3 regions of the Streptomyces sp. R35 genome follow, and region 2 is predicted to be linked to each of the others. Evidence: riboswitches for the same ligand, from Rfam matches in the RefSeq annotation. Region 2 holds a riboswitch; each other region holds the start of a gene.
What was found. A riboswitch is a leader RNA that binds a small molecule or an ion and turns the genes downstream of it on or off. The one in region 2 is predicted to bind cyclic di-AMP.
Positions count from the first base shown of each region.

Region 1: another riboswitch for cyclic di-AMP. It lies ahead of AB5J50_RS07375 (C40 family peptidase); the one in region 2 lies ahead of AB5J50_RS08240 (C40 family peptidase).
Region 3: another riboswitch for cyclic di-AMP. It lies ahead of AB5J50_RS30845 (NlpC/P60 family protein); the one in region 2 lies ahead of AB5J50_RS08240 (C40 family peptidase).

Region 1 covers NZ_CP163440.1:1,540,085-1,545,509, forward strand. The annotation lists gene AB5J50_RS07370 (molybdopterin-dependent oxidoreductase) at 1-3,191, shown strand, start outside; cyclic di-AMP (ydaO/yuaA leader) riboswitch at 3,334-3,494, shown strand; gene AB5J50_RS07375 (C40 family peptidase) at 3,503-4,678, shown strand; gene AB5J50_RS07380 (RpiB/LacA/LacB family sugar-phosphate isomerase) at 4,738-5,184, opposite strand; gene AB5J50_RS07385 (alcohol dehydrogenase) at 5,247-5,425, opposite strand, start outside.
Region 2 covers NZ_CP163440.1:1,734,312-1,739,736, forward strand. The annotation lists gene AB5J50_RS08230 (ATP-dependent Clp protease proteolytic subunit) at 41-676, shown strand; gene AB5J50_RS08235 (hypothetical protein) at 684-989, shown strand; cyclic di-AMP (ydaO/yuaA leader) riboswitch at 1,337-1,522, shown strand; gene AB5J50_RS08240 (C40 family peptidase) at 1,526-1,999, shown strand; partial or broken gene AB5J50_RS08245 (DUF6328 family protein) at 2,013-2,283, shown strand; gene AB5J50_RS08250 (ATP-binding protein) at 2,318-2,776, opposite strand; gene AB5J50_RS08255 (helix-turn-helix domain-containing protein) at 2,989-3,846, shown strand; gene AB5J50_RS08260 (DUF397 domain-containing protein) at 3,859-4,083, shown strand; gene AB5J50_RS08265 (8-amino-7-oxononanoate synthase) at 4,096-5,220, opposite strand; gene bioB (biotin synthase BioB) at 5,381-5,425, shown strand, end outside.
Region 3 covers NZ_CP163440.1:6,764,873-6,770,297, reverse strand. The annotation lists gene pcrA (DNA helicase PcrA) at 1-1,786, opposite strand, end outside; gene AB5J50_RS30850 (ScyD/ScyE family protein) at 1,862-2,944, opposite strand; cyclic di-AMP (ydaO/yuaA leader) riboswitch at 3,201-3,374, shown strand; gene AB5J50_RS30845 (NlpC/P60 family protein) at 3,382-4,548, shown strand; gene AB5J50_RS30840 (tellurite resistance/C4-dicarboxylate transporter family protein) at 4,646-5,425, shown strand, end outside.

The DNA.
Region 1 (5,425 bases), 190 kb from region 2:
GGACCATGGGCCTGAACCAGTCCACCCACGGCACGTGGAACACCAACGCCCTGGTCAACCTCCATCTGGCCACCGGCGCGATCTGCCGCCCGGGCAGCGGCCCGTTCTCCCTGACCGGCCAGCCCAACGCCATGGGCGGCCGCGAGATGGGCTACATGGGACCGGGTCTCCCCGGCCAGCGCTCGGTGCTGGTGGACGAGGAGCGGGCGTTCACCGAGGAGTTGTGGGGGCTGCCTCCGGGCTCGATCCGGGGGGACGGCGTCGGCCAGGGCACGGTGGAGATGTTCCAGCGGATGACCGACGGCCACATCAAAGCCTGCTGGATCATCTGCACCAACCCCGTCGCCTCGGTCGCCAACCGCAAGACCGTGATCGAAGGCCTGGAGGCGGCCGAATTCGTCGTCACCCAGGACGTGTTCGCCGACACGGAGACCAACGCATACGCCGACGTGATCCTGCCCGGCGCGCTGTGGACCGAGACCGAGGGCGTCCTGATCAACAGCGAGCGCAACCTCACCCTCGCCCGGCCCGCGGTGGAGCCGCCCGGCGAAGCCATGGCGGACTGGCGGATCATCGCGGCCGTCGCACGCGAGATGGGCTACGAGAAGGGGTTCTCCTACGACAGTGCGGAGGAGGTCTTCGAGGAGATCAAGCGCGCCTGGAACCCGAAGACGGGCTACGACCTGCGCGGGGTGTCCTACGAGCGGCTGCGCTCCACCTCCGTGCAGTGGCCCGCGGCGTCCGACGACGGGCCCGACCGCAATCCGATCAGGTACGTCGCCGAGGACGGCCGCCTGTCCTTTCCCACGCCGAGCGGCCGAGCCGTCTTCCACGCCCGCCCGCATCTTCCGGCGGCCGAGATGCCGGACGACGACTACCCGTTCGTACTGAACACCGGGCGGGTGCAGCATCAGTGGCACACCCTCACGAAGACGGGCAAGGTCGCCAAGCTCAACAAGCTGAACCCGGGCCCGTTCGTGGAACTGCACCCTGACGACGCCCAGGCGCTGGACATCCGCGACGGTGACTCGGTGGAGGTCGCCTCCCGGCGCGGCCGGGCCGTGCTGCCCGCGGTGGTGACGGACCGGGTCCGGCCGGGAAACTGTTTCGCGCCGTTCCACTGGAACGACCTGTTCGGCGAGTATCTGAGCGTCAACGCCGTGACCAGCGATGCCGTCGACCCGCTCTCCTTCCAGCCCGAGTTCAAGGTGTGCGCGGTGTCGCTGGCGAAGGTGGCCGCGCGGGCTGCCGTGCCGGCCGAGGTGCCCGCGCGGGCCGACGTACCCGTCCCGGCCATGGCCCGGACGACCGCACCCGGAGACGCGGTGCCGAGCGCTGCGGCCACCGCCCTCGGTCTGGACCCCGCCCCGCCGCCGCCCGCGCTGAGCGAGACCGAGCGCACCTATCTGGTCGGATTCCTCGCCGGTATCGACGCGGGCGCCCCCGGCGTGCCGGTGCTCCCGCCGACGGCGCCGTTCAGCCCCGGCCACGCGCTGTGGGTCAACGGCGTGCTGGCCGGCATGTACTCCCGCGCCGTGCCCGCCGCGGTCTCCGTGCCGCGAACGTCCGTCCCCGAGGGACGCGAGATCGTCGTCCTGTGGGCGTCGCAGACCGGCAACGCCGAGGAGTTCGCGGCGGCCACCGCCGAGCGGCTCGCCTCGGCCGGACACCGGGCCAGCCTCGTCGGCATGGACGACGCCGATCTCGCCGCGCTGCCGCCTGCCGCCGGGCTGCTCCTGATCACCAGCACCTTCGGCGACGGTGACGCCCCCGACAACGGCTCCTCCTTCTGGGACTCCCTGGCCTCGCACGACACCCCGAGCCTTGCCGGCAGGCAGTACGCGGTCCTCGCCTTCGGTGACTCCTCCTACGACGACTTCTGCGGGCACGGCCGCCGTCTGGACCAGCGCCTGGACGAGCTGGGCGCGGTGCGTCTGGCGCCCCGCACGGACTGCGAACCGGACTACGAGCCTTCGGCGCGGGCCTGGCTGGACCAGGTCCTCACCGCGCTGACCCCCGCCCCTGTGGCGGCGCCGGCACTCGCCCCGGCGCCCTCCCGGAGTGCACGGAAGCCCGCCCCGGTCACCGCACGCCTCACCGGCAACAGGCTGCTGAGCCGGCCGGGGGCGGGCAAAGAAGTACGGCGCTTCACCTTCGACACCAGCGACAGCGACGTACCGCTGGCGTACGAGGCCGGTGACGCACTCGGCATACGTCCCCTCAACCACCCCGAGCTGGTCGGCGAGTGGCTGGCCGTCACCGGGCTCGACCCGGCCGCCACCGTGGAGGTCGCGGGCGTCGGTGAAGTCGCCCTGCGCCAAGCCCTGCGCGAGCACCTGGACATCACCCGCGTCACCCCCGACGTGCTGCGCTTCATCAGCGAACGCGTCCATGACCCGCGCGAGTTGAAGAAGCTGCTGCGTCCCGACAACAAGGACGAACTCGCGAAGTGGTGCTGGGGCCGGCAGACCGTCGACGTCCTCACCGAGCTTCCGGTGCGGGCCACCGCGCAGGAATGGACGGACGCGCTCAAGCGACTGCAACCGCGGCTGTACTCCATCTCGTCCAGCCCGCTCAGCGATCCCCGCCTGGTCTCGCTGACGGTGTCCGTCGTCCGCTGGGAGAACCTGCACGGCCGCCTCCGTCAGGGCGTGTGCTCCCCGTTCCTCGCGGACGCCGAACCGGACAGTCCGGTACCGGTCTTCGTCCAGCGGTCCCCGCACTTCCGGCCGCCCACCGACCCCGCCACTCCGATGGTGATGGTCGGCCCCGGCACCGGGGTCGCCCCCTTCATGGGCTTCCTCGACGAGCGACGCGCGCTCGGCCACCCCGCCCCCAACTGGCTGTTCTTCGGTGAACAGCACCGCGCCACCGACCACTACTACGAGGACGAACTCGCCGCCCATCTCACCGACGGCACCCTCGCGCGCCTGGACACGGCCTTCTCCCGCGACCGGCGCACCAAGGTGTACGTCCAGGACCGTATGCGCGAGCACGGCCCCCAACTGTGGTCCTGGCTCCAGGACGGCGCCCACTTCTACGTCTGCGGTGACGCCTCCCGTATGGCCAAGGACGTCGACCGGGCGCTGCGCGACATCGCCGTCGTGCACGGCGGTCTGGACGAGGACGGCGCCGCCGCGTTCGTCAAGCAGCTCGCGGCCGACAAACGCTACGTCCGCGATGTCTACTGAGGCAGCCAGTACGACGAAGGTCACAAATACATATCGGACACTTCGCGCTTCAATCTTCACGTGAGCCACACAAATTGGCTAGGTTGGCGACAGGCAACACGACTCTCTCCGGCGAACCTCGCCGGGTCGCGCGGCCTCCGCCGAGTTCGGTGCGCCTCCGTGGCAGCCGGAGCCGGGGACCCAACCGAAACTTGGGGTGAATCGGCCCAACTGCCCAGCAGGGCAAGGGCCGTAGGGCATACCTTCCGGAACCGTCCGCCCGAACCCGACAGCTAACTCGGTAGGCGGAACACGGAAGGAGCGCGTCTCCCATGGCGCCGGAACAAGCCACATCCCGCGCGGCAGACGGGCCTAGCCAAGAAGAGGTCCGGCAGCGGATCAGCGCCCTCTACGACCAGGCCGAGACCGCCACCGGTAATTACAACGCGACCCGCGCGACGTCCGCAGGGACGCGGGGGCGCGTCAACCCGGCGGCCGACAACGGGCGCAGGCGCACCGATCCCGCCGTCGACGACGTGACCAGGCAGTGGTTCGACGTGGCGCGCACGCGGCTGGGTCCCACCGTGCCCGCCAGGCTCCCGGCCGACAGAATGCCGGCCCGCCCGGCGGAACGCCCGCAGAACGCACTCACCGACCGTGCACAGCCGGCGGCCGGCCGACCCGTCCCGGAACTGACCGCCGGTCCCGTCGCGGAACTGACCGCCGGTCCCGCCGCCGGGAGGGCCGCCGGTCCCGTGGCGGAGTTGACCGCCAGGGCCGTCGCCGCGCTGCCGGCCGCACCGGAGACACGGCAGGAAGCCACCAAGGCCCTGCCCGCAGCGGCCATCGAGCCCCGGCAGCCCTCGCTGAAGACCTCCAAGGAACAGATCCAGCAGAAGCTCGCCAAGGCCCGCGACCTGCTCACCCAGCACACCGCCGCACAGCGGAGCACGCCCTTGGCCGCGATCGCCTCCCGACCGGCCGAGGACGCGTGGCCCACCGCCGGGGCATGGGCCGACCGCCAGGCCCAGGAGGGGTGGCAGACACCGCAATCGGCCGCCCTCAGCACAGACACCTCCCTCGCCGGGGGCATGCTGCTCGACACGAGCATGCCGTTCGGCGCGGACAGCGCATCGGACTCCGAGTACGGCAGGAAGGCCGCCAAGGCGCTGGCCTTCGCCCGTGAACAGATCGGCAGACCGTGTGTCTGGGGCGCCACCGGACCGGGCTCGTACGACTGCTCCAGCCTGACCCAAGCCGCCTGGAAGACCGCCGGGGTCGCACTCCCGCGCACCGCGTACGAGCAGGCGGTCACCGGCACGGCGATCCCCTTCGCCAGTATCCGGCCCGGCGACCTGATCTTCTTCTACGGCGACGCCGGCCACGTCGGCCTCTTCATCGGCGACGGCATGATGATCCATGCCCCGAGCCAGGGGGGCTACCTTCGCGAGGAGTCGATCTTCTTCGCCGGCGAGTCGGCGATCCACGGCGCGACACGGCCCGCCTGAAGCCCGGCAGGGGGGCAGCGGGGTCGCGGGGTCGCGGGGTTCCACGGCCCTGGGGCCCGCTATCCCCCGAGGTCGAGGCGTCCTACATGGGCCACGTTCTCCCGGTCGTCGGCGTCCTCGCTGGCCTGGGCGGCGAACCACGCGTCAAGGATCTCCTTGAGCAGCGGCTCGGACGTCAGCCGCAGGCTGAGCGCCAGCACATTGGCGTCGTTCCAGCGGCGGGCGCCGTCCGCCGTGTACGCGTCCGTGCACAGGGCCGCTCGTACCCCTGGCACCTTGTTCGCGGCGATCGACGCGCCCGTGCCGGTCCAGCAGCACACGATCGCCTGGTCCGACGTCCCGGCGGCGACCTCCCGGGCCGCCGCCTCCGAGCACGCCGCCCACCGCGGGTCGTCCCCGGGGCGCAGCGCCCCATGCGTCCGCACCTCGTGGCCACGGCTGCACAGCTCCGCGACAAGGGAGCGGGCCACGGGTTCGTCCATGTCCGAGGAAACGGAGATCCGCATGTCTGGGAGACTACCCAGCGGTTGGGCTCGCGTCCTGCGAGTGGGCGACGGGGGCGCGTACGTCAGCGGGTGGTGAGCACCATCCGGAAGCGGGCCGTGCCGGAGAGCATCTTCTGATACGCCTCGTCGGCCTGGTCCAGCGGCACGGTCTCGACCGTCGGGCGGATGCCGTGCAGGGCGCTGAACGCCATGGTGTCCTGCACATCCTGCGCGGTGCCCGACGGGTGGCCGCGGACGACCT
Region 2 (5,425 bases):
GTACATTTTTTACAGACGTCGATCCGAGGAGGCGCGCACCATGCACAGCCCGTCCGCCCACTATGTCCTGCCCACGTTCACGGAACGGACCAGCACGGGGCACCAGACCCTGGATCCGTACTCGAAGCTGCTCGAAGAGCGGATCGTGTTCCTCGGGACGCCGATCGACGACACGTCGGCGAACGATGTGATGGCGCAGTTCATGCACCTTGAGTACCTGGCACCGGACCGGGACATCTCGCTGTACATCAACTCCCCCGGCGGCTCGTTCAGCGCGATGTCGGCGGTCTACGACACGATGCAGTTCGTCACGTGCGACGTGGAGACGATCTGCCTGGGGCAGGCGGCGTCGGCCGCGGCCGTGCTGCTGGCCGGGGGCACGCCGGGCAAGCGGTTCGCGCTGCCGGGTGCCCGTGTGCTCATCCACCAGCCGTCGGTCTCCGAGCCGATCCAGGGTCAGGCGAGCGATCTGGCCATCCAGGCCGAGGAGTTGGTGCGCACCCGGAAGCTGCTGGAGGAAATGCTCGTACGGCACACCGGGCAGAGTCCGGAGCAAGTCGCCGCGGACATCGAGCGGGACAAGATCCTGGACGCGCCGGCGGCGTTGGCGTACGGACTGATCGACCGGATCGTCCCGAGCCGCAAGACCTCGCGCACCGCGCCCGGCGCGAGGTGATCGCCCGATGGTCCCCGAACTGCCCCCGCTGCCCGCGCTGACGCGCGCCGAGGCCGAGTTGATCGACCGTTACCTCGACGTGGTCGATCTGCTCGGACGCATCAACCCGGCCCGCCCCGGGGACACCTACCGCGGCCTGCGGGCCGCTCAGGCGCTGGTCGGCAAGGCGACGGCGCTGCGTGACGCCCTCACGCTGATGCATCAGCGGGGTGAGAGCGAGGTGCACGCGCCGACCCTGGCACAGGCCCTGCGCGTCCTCGACGGGGAGCGGCGGGCGGCCCGGGTCACCCTGCCGCCCGACTCCCACAGTTGACGCAGGCGCACCCGGGCCGCGGCACGCGCCGAGCCGGCGAAGCGTCCGGCCCGGGTTTCAAACGGACCAAATGGTGTACCCCCCGATGGAGTAGACGCTGCTCCTTCCTGGAGCGCGGAGAAGTTGCGCAACGCGCGTAGCGGAAAGGCGGAACGAGACGTTCCAATGCAGGTACGGGCGTGGTCGGCTTCCTCAACACCCCCTCGAACGGAGGGGTGTCCACCCGAACGGGTGAGTGGTGAGTAACCCCACAAATCACCGGTTCCACTCGGTTTTTCGGACACTCATGCGTGAAGATCCCTTCCGACGACAAGCCCCCGCCACAACGGCGGGGCGGTCCGGGCGGACGCCGAGTCCTGCCGCTGCCCGGATGTCCGGTCGACAGAAGTGCATCGGCAGGAGTGGAGGACCCAGCACGACGGGCCGCCGGAGAGATCCGGACGGTCCTTGGGGTGAAGCCGCGTAAGCGGCCGGGCTACTTCGCCAGCCCGAATCCGACAGGTCATCCTTCACAGGCGGCTGACGAAGGGTTGCGCATGACTGCGCTCAATCGTGTCCCGTCGCTGTGGACCAGGGCCGGTACGGCCTCGGCTCTCACCATTGCCGCCGTGGGCGGCAGCCTCGTGGTCCCGGGCGTCGCGCCCGACGCCGCGGCGGCCACTCCTGCGACGAAGGCACTTCAGGTCGCGGCTTCCAAGAAGGGCTCCCCGTACCAGTGGGGCGCCACGGGGCCGCGCCGTTTCGACTGCTCCGGGTTCACGCTCTACTCGTACAAGAAGGCGGGCAAGGAGCTGCCTCGTACGGCCGCGGCGCAGTACAACAAGACGCACCATGTCTCCGCCACGCACCGCAAGGCCGGAGACCTCGTGTTCTTCCACTCGGGCCGGAGCGTGTACCACGTCGGCATCTATGCCGGGAAGGGAAAGATCTGGCACTCCCCGAAGACCGGGGAGGTCGTGAAGCTCCAGAAGATCTGGACGAAGAGCGTCTGGTACGGCCGCGTCAGCTGACCCGCCCGAGGGGGTGACGGCGCACACCGCCGTCACCCCCTCGGGGCGTGAACGCGCCGGCCACAACTTCAGCGAGCTGCTCCAGGAGCCGCGCCTCAGCCAGACCGGCGGTGCGGATCCGCTTCGCCTTCCTGCTTCCCCTGGCCTTCACCCAGCGCTTCCCCTCGCCCGACACCGTGCGGCGCGCCGCCCACGTCACCACGCCGCTGCTCTCGATGCCGGTCGCCGCCCTGTTCACGGCCTCCGCCGCGCTGCACCGTTCCCTGTTCCGGCAGAACGTCGAGCGGAGTCGTACGGACACGACAACTGAGCCGCCTCCTACGGCTCTTGAGGTCCCCCGGCCGCCACCGGCTGGACCGATGCCGTCCACGGCAGTTCGATGGAAACCGTCTTGCCGCCTTCCCTGGTGGGCCGGACGGCGAGTCTGCCGCCGCATTCCGCGGTCAGCCAGCGGATGATCACCATGCCGCGGCCGTTGTCCTGTTGGACGGCTGCGGGCAGCCGTTTCGGAAAGCGCGGGTGGCTGTCGGTGACGCCGAGGCGCAGGTGTTCGTCTCGGTCGAGCCGGACGTCCACCGTGAAGGTGGGCGACTGCCCGAAAGTGTGCTGGACGGCGTTGGTTGCTAGTTCGGACACGATCAGGCGTACGGTGTCCGCGACTTCGGAGTCGCACGGCAGGCCCCATTCGGCCAGCACATCGGCGACGAATTTCCGGGCCGCGGAAACCGAGGCGGGATCGCTCGGCAGAGTGACGGATGCTTCCTGGTGATCTGCCATGGCGACGTCGTCCCTTTCCCACGGGACCGGAGTCCGACACGGAGCGGATGGTTCGAGTACGGTCCCGGACTGGTGCTTCGCGCCAGACTGCCATTACCGGGCCGGTCACGGGTGCGATCCACCAAGATATGCATATATCTGTCGCTCGAAGCGGTGAACTCTGCGACCCCAGACCGTATTTGGGCGGCTCGTAAGGAGTAAGGAGTACGGCCATGCAGCACGGTCCCGCGGTACGCCGCCGCAAGCTCGGTGCCGAACTGCGCGCGCTGCGCGCCGATGCGGGCCTCACCAGTGGTGAGGCGGCCCGCCGCTTGGGCTGGCACCAGTCGAAAGTGAGCCGGATCGAGACCGGCACCAGCGGGGTGAAGCCCTCGGACGTAGCACGGCTGCTGGACGCGTACGCCGTCGAGGACCCCGACTTACGAGATCTCCTGGTCGTGCTGGCGGGCTCCGAGGGCAACGGGCGGCACCACTGGTGGCACGCCTATCGCGGGGTGCTGCCGTCGACGTACCGCGACTTCATCAGCCTGGAGTCGCAGGCCAGCGGGATGCGCACGCTGGAGACCTCCGTCGTGCCGGGGCTGCTGCAGACGCCCGAGTACGCCCGGGCGGTGACGCGGGCCGCCGTGGACGGGCTGGAGGACGACAAGCTGGACGCGCTCGTCGAGGTGCGCCTCGCCCGCCAGGACGTGCTGCGTTCGAATCCACCGCTGGAACTGAGCGCCGTTCTGGACGAAGCGGTGTTACGGCGTGAGGTCGGCGGACCGGAGGTCATGGCACGGCAGCTGGAGCGTCTGCGAGAGGCCGCCGCCCTGCCTCAAGTGCGGCTTCAGGTCCTGCCGTTCGCCGCCGGAGCACACATCGGAGTCACAGGGCCTTTCGTTATCTTCTCATTTCCGAACACAACTGATCTGGATGTGGTTGTTCTCGACCACTTGACGAGTAGCCTCTACCTCGAACGGAAAGAAGACCTGCAGGCCTACAGCGAAGCTTTCAACGCCCTTCAGTTCCACGCCCTTTCGCCCGAGGACTCGTTGGACTACATCGCCGGGATAGGTGACGGCGCGTAAGGAGGCACCCCCATGTCTGCACTGCCTCGGTACGTACCATCCAGTACTTCGCTGCACGACGTGCGATGGCTGCGCAGCAGCCGCAGCACGGGAATGAACAACTGCGTCGAGACAGCACGCCCCGGCCCGGGACCCTGGGCCGAACTGGTGGCCGTGCGCGATTCCAAGAACACGGCGGGACCCGCCCTGCTCTTCGCCCCTGCCGCCTGGGAGGGATTCATCGCCGGACTGAGCTGACCGCCGCCACACTCACCGCTGCTGGCTGATCACGCGTACGGCGTGCTCGATCTGCGCGTCGGTGAGGTCCGCGCGGGCGGTCAGCCTCAGCCGCGAGATGCCGTCGGGCACCGACGGGGGACGGAAGCAGCCGACGGCGAGTCCCGCCTCACGGCAGCCGGCCGCCCACCGCACGGCCCGCTCGGGGGACGGCGCGCGCACGGAGACGACGGCGGCGTCCGGTCGTACCGCTTCGAGGCCCTCGGCCGTAAGGCGGGTGTGCAGCGCCGTCGCCACCGCGCGCGCCCGTGCGGCACGCTCCGGCTCGCGGCGCAGCAGCCTGAGCGCCGCCAGGGCCGCGCCCGCCGCCGCGGGCGCGAGACCGGTGTCGAAGATGAAGGTGCGCGCCGCGTTGACCAGGTGGTCGATGACCGGAGCGGGGCCGAGGACGGCGCCGCCCTGGCTGCCGAACGACTTGGAGAGCGTGACGGTCACGACGACGTCCGGGGCGCCCGCGAGCCCCGCCGCGTGCGGCGCGCCCCTGCCACCGTCGCCCAGCACGCCGAGTCCGTGCGCGTCGTCGACGATCAGTCCTGCCCCGTACTCCCGGCAGGCGACGGCCAGTTCGGCCAGCGGCGCCGCGTCCCCGTCCACCGAGAAGACCGTGTCGGACACGGCGACGGCGGGCCCCTCGTGGGTGCCGAGCGCCTTGCGTACGGCGTCGGGGTCGGCGTGCGCGACAACCTGGGTCGTGCCGCGGGCCAGCCGGCAGCCGTCGATCAGCGAGGCGTGGTTGCCCGCGTCCGAGACGACGAGCGAGCCGTGCGGCGCGAGCGCGGTGACGGCGGCGAGATTGGCCGCGTATCCGGAGGAGAAGACGAGCGCGGACTCGAAGCCGCAGAAGTCGGCCAGCTCGCGTTCCAGTTCGCCGTGCAGTTCAGTGGTGCCCGTGACGAGCCGGGAGCCGGTCGCGCCGCCGCCCCACCGGCGCGCGGCCTGAGCCGCTGCCCCGGTGATCTCCGGATGACGGGCGAGACCGAGGTAGTCGTTGCTCGCGAGATCGAGGAGCGGCGAGTCGGCGGGGCGCGGGCGCAGAGTGCGGACGAGTCCGGCCCGGCGACGCGCCTCAGCCTGCTCGTCGATCCAGCCGAACGCCATGTGTCCTCCGGGCCGTGGTGACGGGTGTTTTGTAGGCAGTGCACAGACCCTAGCGGCCGGGCCAGCCGGGCAGGATGTGGCAATACCCACACGTCGAACCGTGTCTCTTGTGCAAAGTCTCCTTGGCCGGGAGCGGTCGCATAGGCAAGGATCGGATCTCATGGACCTGCTGAACACGCTGGTGGACAAGGGGCTTCGGCGCGAG
Region 3 (5,425 bases), 5.0 Mb from region 2:
CCTCGCCGGACTCCTGCTCGAACTCCAGGGCCACGGCGGCGAGTTCCTGGAGGTTCTCGATGCGGGTCTCGTCCTGCGGGTCGGTCGAGGCCTGCAACTCGGCGAGATAGCCGGTGCGTTCGAGGACAGCCTCCAGCACGGTGGCCGGGCCGGCGCCCGATTCCACGATCGTACGGAGGTCCTCCATGAGCGTGTTGAACCGCTTGACCGCGTTCGTCGAGCGCGCCGCCATCCCGTACGCCTCGTCGACGCGGCGCAGGGCCTGCGCGAAGCTGATCTTCTCGCGCTGCGACAGCGCGTCGATCATCGCTTCGGCGCGCTCGCCGATGCCGCGCTTGGGGACATTGAGGATGCGGCGCAGCGGGACTGAGTCCTCCGGGTTCGACAGCACGCGCAGATACGCGAGGACGTCCCGGACCTCCTTGCGCTCGTAGAAGCGGACGCCGCCGACGACCTTGTAGGGCAGGCCGACGCGGATGAAGATCTCTTCGAAGACACGGGACTGCGCGTTCGTACGGTAGAAGACGGCGACGTCGCCCGCCTTGGCCTCGCCCGCGTCGGTGAGACGGTCTATCTCGTCCGCGACGAACTGGGCCTCGTCGTGCTCGGTGTCGGCGACATAGCCCGTGATGTTCGAACCGGCGCCCGCGTTGGTCCACAGGTTCTTGGGGCGGCGGGACTCGTTGCGCTCGATGACCGCGTTGGCCGCGGACAGGATCGTCTGCGTGGAGCGGTAGTTCTGCTCCAGCAGGATCGTCGTCGCGTCCGAGTAGTCCTCCTCGAACTGGAGGATGTTGCGGATGGTCGCGCCGCGGAAGGCGTAGATCGACTGGTCGGCGTCACCCACCACGCACAGCTCGCCGGGGTCGCTGTCGGCGGGCCCCACCAGCTCCCTGACCAGGGCGTACTGCGCGTGGTTGGTGTCCTGGTACTCGTCGACCATGACGTGGCGGAAGCGGCGGCGGTAGTGCTCGGCGACGTCCGGGAAGGCGCGCAGCAGATTGACCGTCGTCATGATCAGGTCGTCGAAGTCGAGCGCGTTGGCCTCGCGCAGCCGCGACTGGTACATCGCGTAGGCCTGGGCGAGGGTCTTCTCGAAGCCGTCGGCGGCCTGGCCCGCGAAGTCCTCCTCGTCGATCAGCTCGTTCTTCAGGTTCGAGATCTTGGCGCTGAACGACTTCGGCGGGAAGCGCTTGGGGTCGAGGTCCAGGTCGCGGCAGACCAGGGCCATCAGGCGCTTGCTGTCGGCGGCGTCGTAGATCGAGAAGGAGGAGGTGAAGCCGAGCTTCTTGCTCTCGCGGCGCAGGATCCGCACACACGCGCTGTGGAAGGTCATCACCCACATCGCACCCGCGCGCGGGCCGACGAGGTGCTCGACGCGCTCCTTCATCTCGCCCGCGGCCTTGTTGGTGAAGGTGATCGCGAGGATCTGGCCGGGGTGGACATTGCGCTCGGCCAGCAGATACGCGATCCGGTGCGTGAGCACACGGGTCTTGCCGGAGCCCGCGCCGGCCACGATGAGCAGCGGGGCGCCGGAGTGCACCACGGCCGCCCGCTGGTTCTCGTTCAGCCCGTCCAGCAGCGCCGCCGCGTCCACGGCGGGCCGGGGCGCGCCGTCGCGGTAGTACGCGTCCCGGTCCGGCGGCACGTCGAACTTCCCGCCGAACAGATCGTCCGGAACGGGCTCCGGTACGTGATCGTCCTCGGGCGGCGGCGGGGGCTCTTCCTCGTGGGCCCGTGAGGGCTTGAGGTCCGCCAGGAAGCTGTCATCAAAGAGGCTGCTCATCGCTCTCCGAGTCTAGGCCGCCCCACTGACAGCCCGCCGCCACCCTGAAAACTCGACCGGAAGTGGTGACGCGGCTCAGAAGCCCAGGATCTTCCAGAGCTGTCCGCCCGGCGTCTTCTTGCCCTCCAGCACCGTTCCGTTACGGTCGGCGATCGACCAGGCCGAGACATAGACCTTGCCGTCGTACGGGTCCACGGCCACGCCCGCCGGGAACGGCACCCGCACATTCGTACGTTTCCCGTGTGCGACCTTGGTCACCAGGCTCGCGAACAGTTGGCTGACGTACAGATCGCCGCTCCGGTTGAAGGCGATGCCGGTGATCGATCCGAAGCCGCTCTTCCAGCCGAGGATCTTTCCGGTGGCCGGGTCGACCTTCCAGACGCGGGCGGTGGGCTTGGTGGCCTCGCCGTTCAGCTCGCCTGCATAGAGGCTGCCGTCGGGGCCGAGGGCCAGCGAGGTCGGGACCGACTCGTGCTTGTCGTGGTCCGGGAAGACGGTGAACGGGCGGGCCTTGCCGTCGGGCGAGACGGCCACCAGGTCGTTCCCGGCCGCGTCGGCGACGATCTTGCGGCCGTCCGCGAGCGCGAGAACGGCGTACGGGTTGGAGTCGACGGCCGTCTTGTGCGGGTTGTACCTGAGCTCGACGGCGGAGATGTCGGCGGCGATCGTCGCCTTGCCGGGGGCGACGCAGAGCAGCTTGCCGAGCTTGTTCCAGGGCGGGCCCGTGGGCACCCCGGCCTCGGGCGGGGCCCAGGTCTCGACGCCCCAGACGCTGCCGTTCAGTGCGGAGACGCCGTCCAGGCCGGTCGCGAAGCCACCGTCCTTGGCGGCGCCCGAGGGCAGCCCGTCCACCACCCGGTAGTGCTTCCAGGCGCCGCCGTCCCAGAAGACCTTGGTTACGGCGGCCGTGGTGCCGATGCAGGTCTCGTCGCTCTCAGGCCCGCCGCCGAGGCACTTCTTGCCGCCCCGGCCGGCCTCGGCGACGTACAGCTGCCCGTTGTCGTACGAGAGCTGGCGCGGATTGTCGAGGCCCGTCGCGATGACGCGGACGACGGGCTTGCCCGCGGCGTGCCCGCCGGTGGCGCTCGCGGGCGCGACGGCTCCCGTGACTGCGAGAGCGACTCCCGTGGCGACGACGAATGCCTTGCGCTTCCTCATGGCCATACCCCCCTTTACCCACCCCCACGGCATCCGACCGTGACTGGCTGGAAGGTAGCGCCCGGAACGGGGCGGACGACGCCACTCCTGACAAGTCACCACAGATCACTCCGGATTGACCGCGCGGGGTGACGCCCAGGGCAAAGGTCACGAAAATGTATCGGGCATATCGCACATCAAACTTCACACGGGCCACACGAGTTGGCTAGCGTGCCGGGCAGGCCGTTCGACCCGCACCGGCGAACATCGCCGGGCCGTGCGGCCTCCGCCGAGTTCGGCGCGCCCTCGCGGCAGCCGGAGCCGGGGACCCAACCGACCTTGGGGTGAATCGGTCCACCTGCCTTGTGGGGCAAGGACCGTAGGGCAAACCTTCCGGAACCACCCGCCCGAACCCGACAGCTAACTCGGTAGGCGGATGACGGAAGGAGTCGCCTCTCTTGGCGTCGCATCGCACACCGCGTCCTACGGGTACGCGCGTAGCAGGCATACGGACCCCCGCCGCCCTGGCGACGGCGGCGCTCACCTCGGTGGCCCTGCTCTCCCAGACGGCGAACGCCGCGCCCTCGGCCGAGCCCAGGCCGAGCCTCGAAGAAGTCGAGAAGAAGGTCAACGACCTTTACCACCAGGCCGAGTCGGCCACCGAGAAGTACAACGCGGCGAAGGAGAAGACCTCCAAGCAGCGCAAGAAGGTCGACAGGCTCCTCGACGACGTCGCCAAGCGCACCGAGAAGCTCAACACCTCGCGCGAGGAGCTGGGTTCGTTCGCGGCGGCGCAGTACCGCACCGGGGCCTCCGCCCCCGACACCGCGACCCTCCTGCTCGCCGACGACCCGCAGGACTACTTCGACCAGACCCAGCTGATGAGCCGTCTGACCACCCGCCAGAAGGCGGCCGTCGACGACTACATCACGGAGCAGGCCGCCACCACGAAGAAGCGCGCGGAGGCCTCCAAGAGCCTGCAGACGCTGACCACCTCGCAGAGCGCGCTCAAGACGTCCAAGGCAGACGTTCAGAAGAAGCTCTCCGCGGCCCGCGAACTGCTCTCGGATCTGACCGCCCAGGAGAAGGCGCGGCTCGCGGCGATCGAGAAGAAGAAGCAGGAGGAGGCCGACCGCAAAGCGGCCGAGCTGGCACAGCAGCAGGCGGCCGCGGCGAAGGCGGCGGCCGAGAAGGCGGCCCAGCAGGAGTCGTCGTCGAGCACCTCGACCGGTTCGTCGAGCTCGACCACCACCGACTCCTCGTACGCCACCAAGGCCGCCAAGGCCATCGCCTTCGCCCGCGCCCAGATCGGCAAGCCGTACGTCTGGGGCGCGACGGGCCCCGGCTCGTACGACTGCTCCGGACTCACCCAGGCCGCCTGGAAGGCCGCCGGCGTCACACTGCCGCGCGTCACAACCGACCAGGTGAACGCAGGCACGACGGTCTCCCTCTCCGACGCCCAGCCCGGCGACCTGGTCTTCTTCTACGACGACGTCAGCCATGTGGGTCTCTACATCGGCAACGGCATGATGATCCACGCGCCGAAGCCGGGTGCGTACGTCCGCGAGGAGTCGATCTACTACGGCGGGACCTCGATCATCCACAGCGTGGTGCGTCCTGCGTAACGCGTTCTTGCGGGCCACGCGCGCGTGAGGCTTGTCATCGGCCACGCGCGCGCGTGCCCCGCGGGCAACCGGCCCGAAGATCCCTAGCATCGGCCCCATGCCAGCAGCCGTCTCCCCGCTCCGCACCTGGTGGGCCCAGCGGCCGCCCGCCGCCGGTGCCGCCGTCATGGCCACCGGCATCATCTCGGTCGGGCTGCATCTGACCGGCTACGAGACCCTGTCCCGCATCGCGCTGGCCCTGACGTCCGCCGGCTGGCTCGCGCTCGCCGCGGACTTCGTCGTCCGGCTGGTGCGGGAGCGGGAGCGGTGGGTGGAGGAGGCGGGCACACCGGCCGGGCTCACCGCCGTCGCGGCGACCACCGTGCTCGGTACGGGGCTGTCAGCACTGGGGTGGCAGGGGCCGGCCGAGGCCCTGCTCGCGCTGTCGGCCGTCCTCTGGCCGGTGCTGCTCCTCAACGTCATACGGCACTGGAAGCGCCGTATGACGGGAGTCGTGTTCCTCGTGTGTGTGGCCACGCAGGGGCTCGCGGTGCTGGGCGCCACGCTCGCCGCGGCCGTGGGCCCGGAGTGGCTCGCGCATACGGCGCTGGTGCTGTTCTGGCTCGGGATCGCCCTCTACGGGGTGGCGCTCGCGCACTTCGACCTCAGGGAGGTGGCCCGGGGCGCCGGGGACCACTGGGTCGCGGGCGGCGCGCTCGCCATCTCGGCGCTGACCGGGGCCAAGCTCATCGCCGCGCGCCACGTGAACCCGTACCTGTGGAACAACGACGACCAGGGCGTCCTGCGCGCCGTGACCGTCGCGCTGCTGGTGCTCGACCTCGCCTGGTACTGCGTCCTCGCCGTCGCGGAGCTGGTGTGGCGTAGACCCCAGCACGAC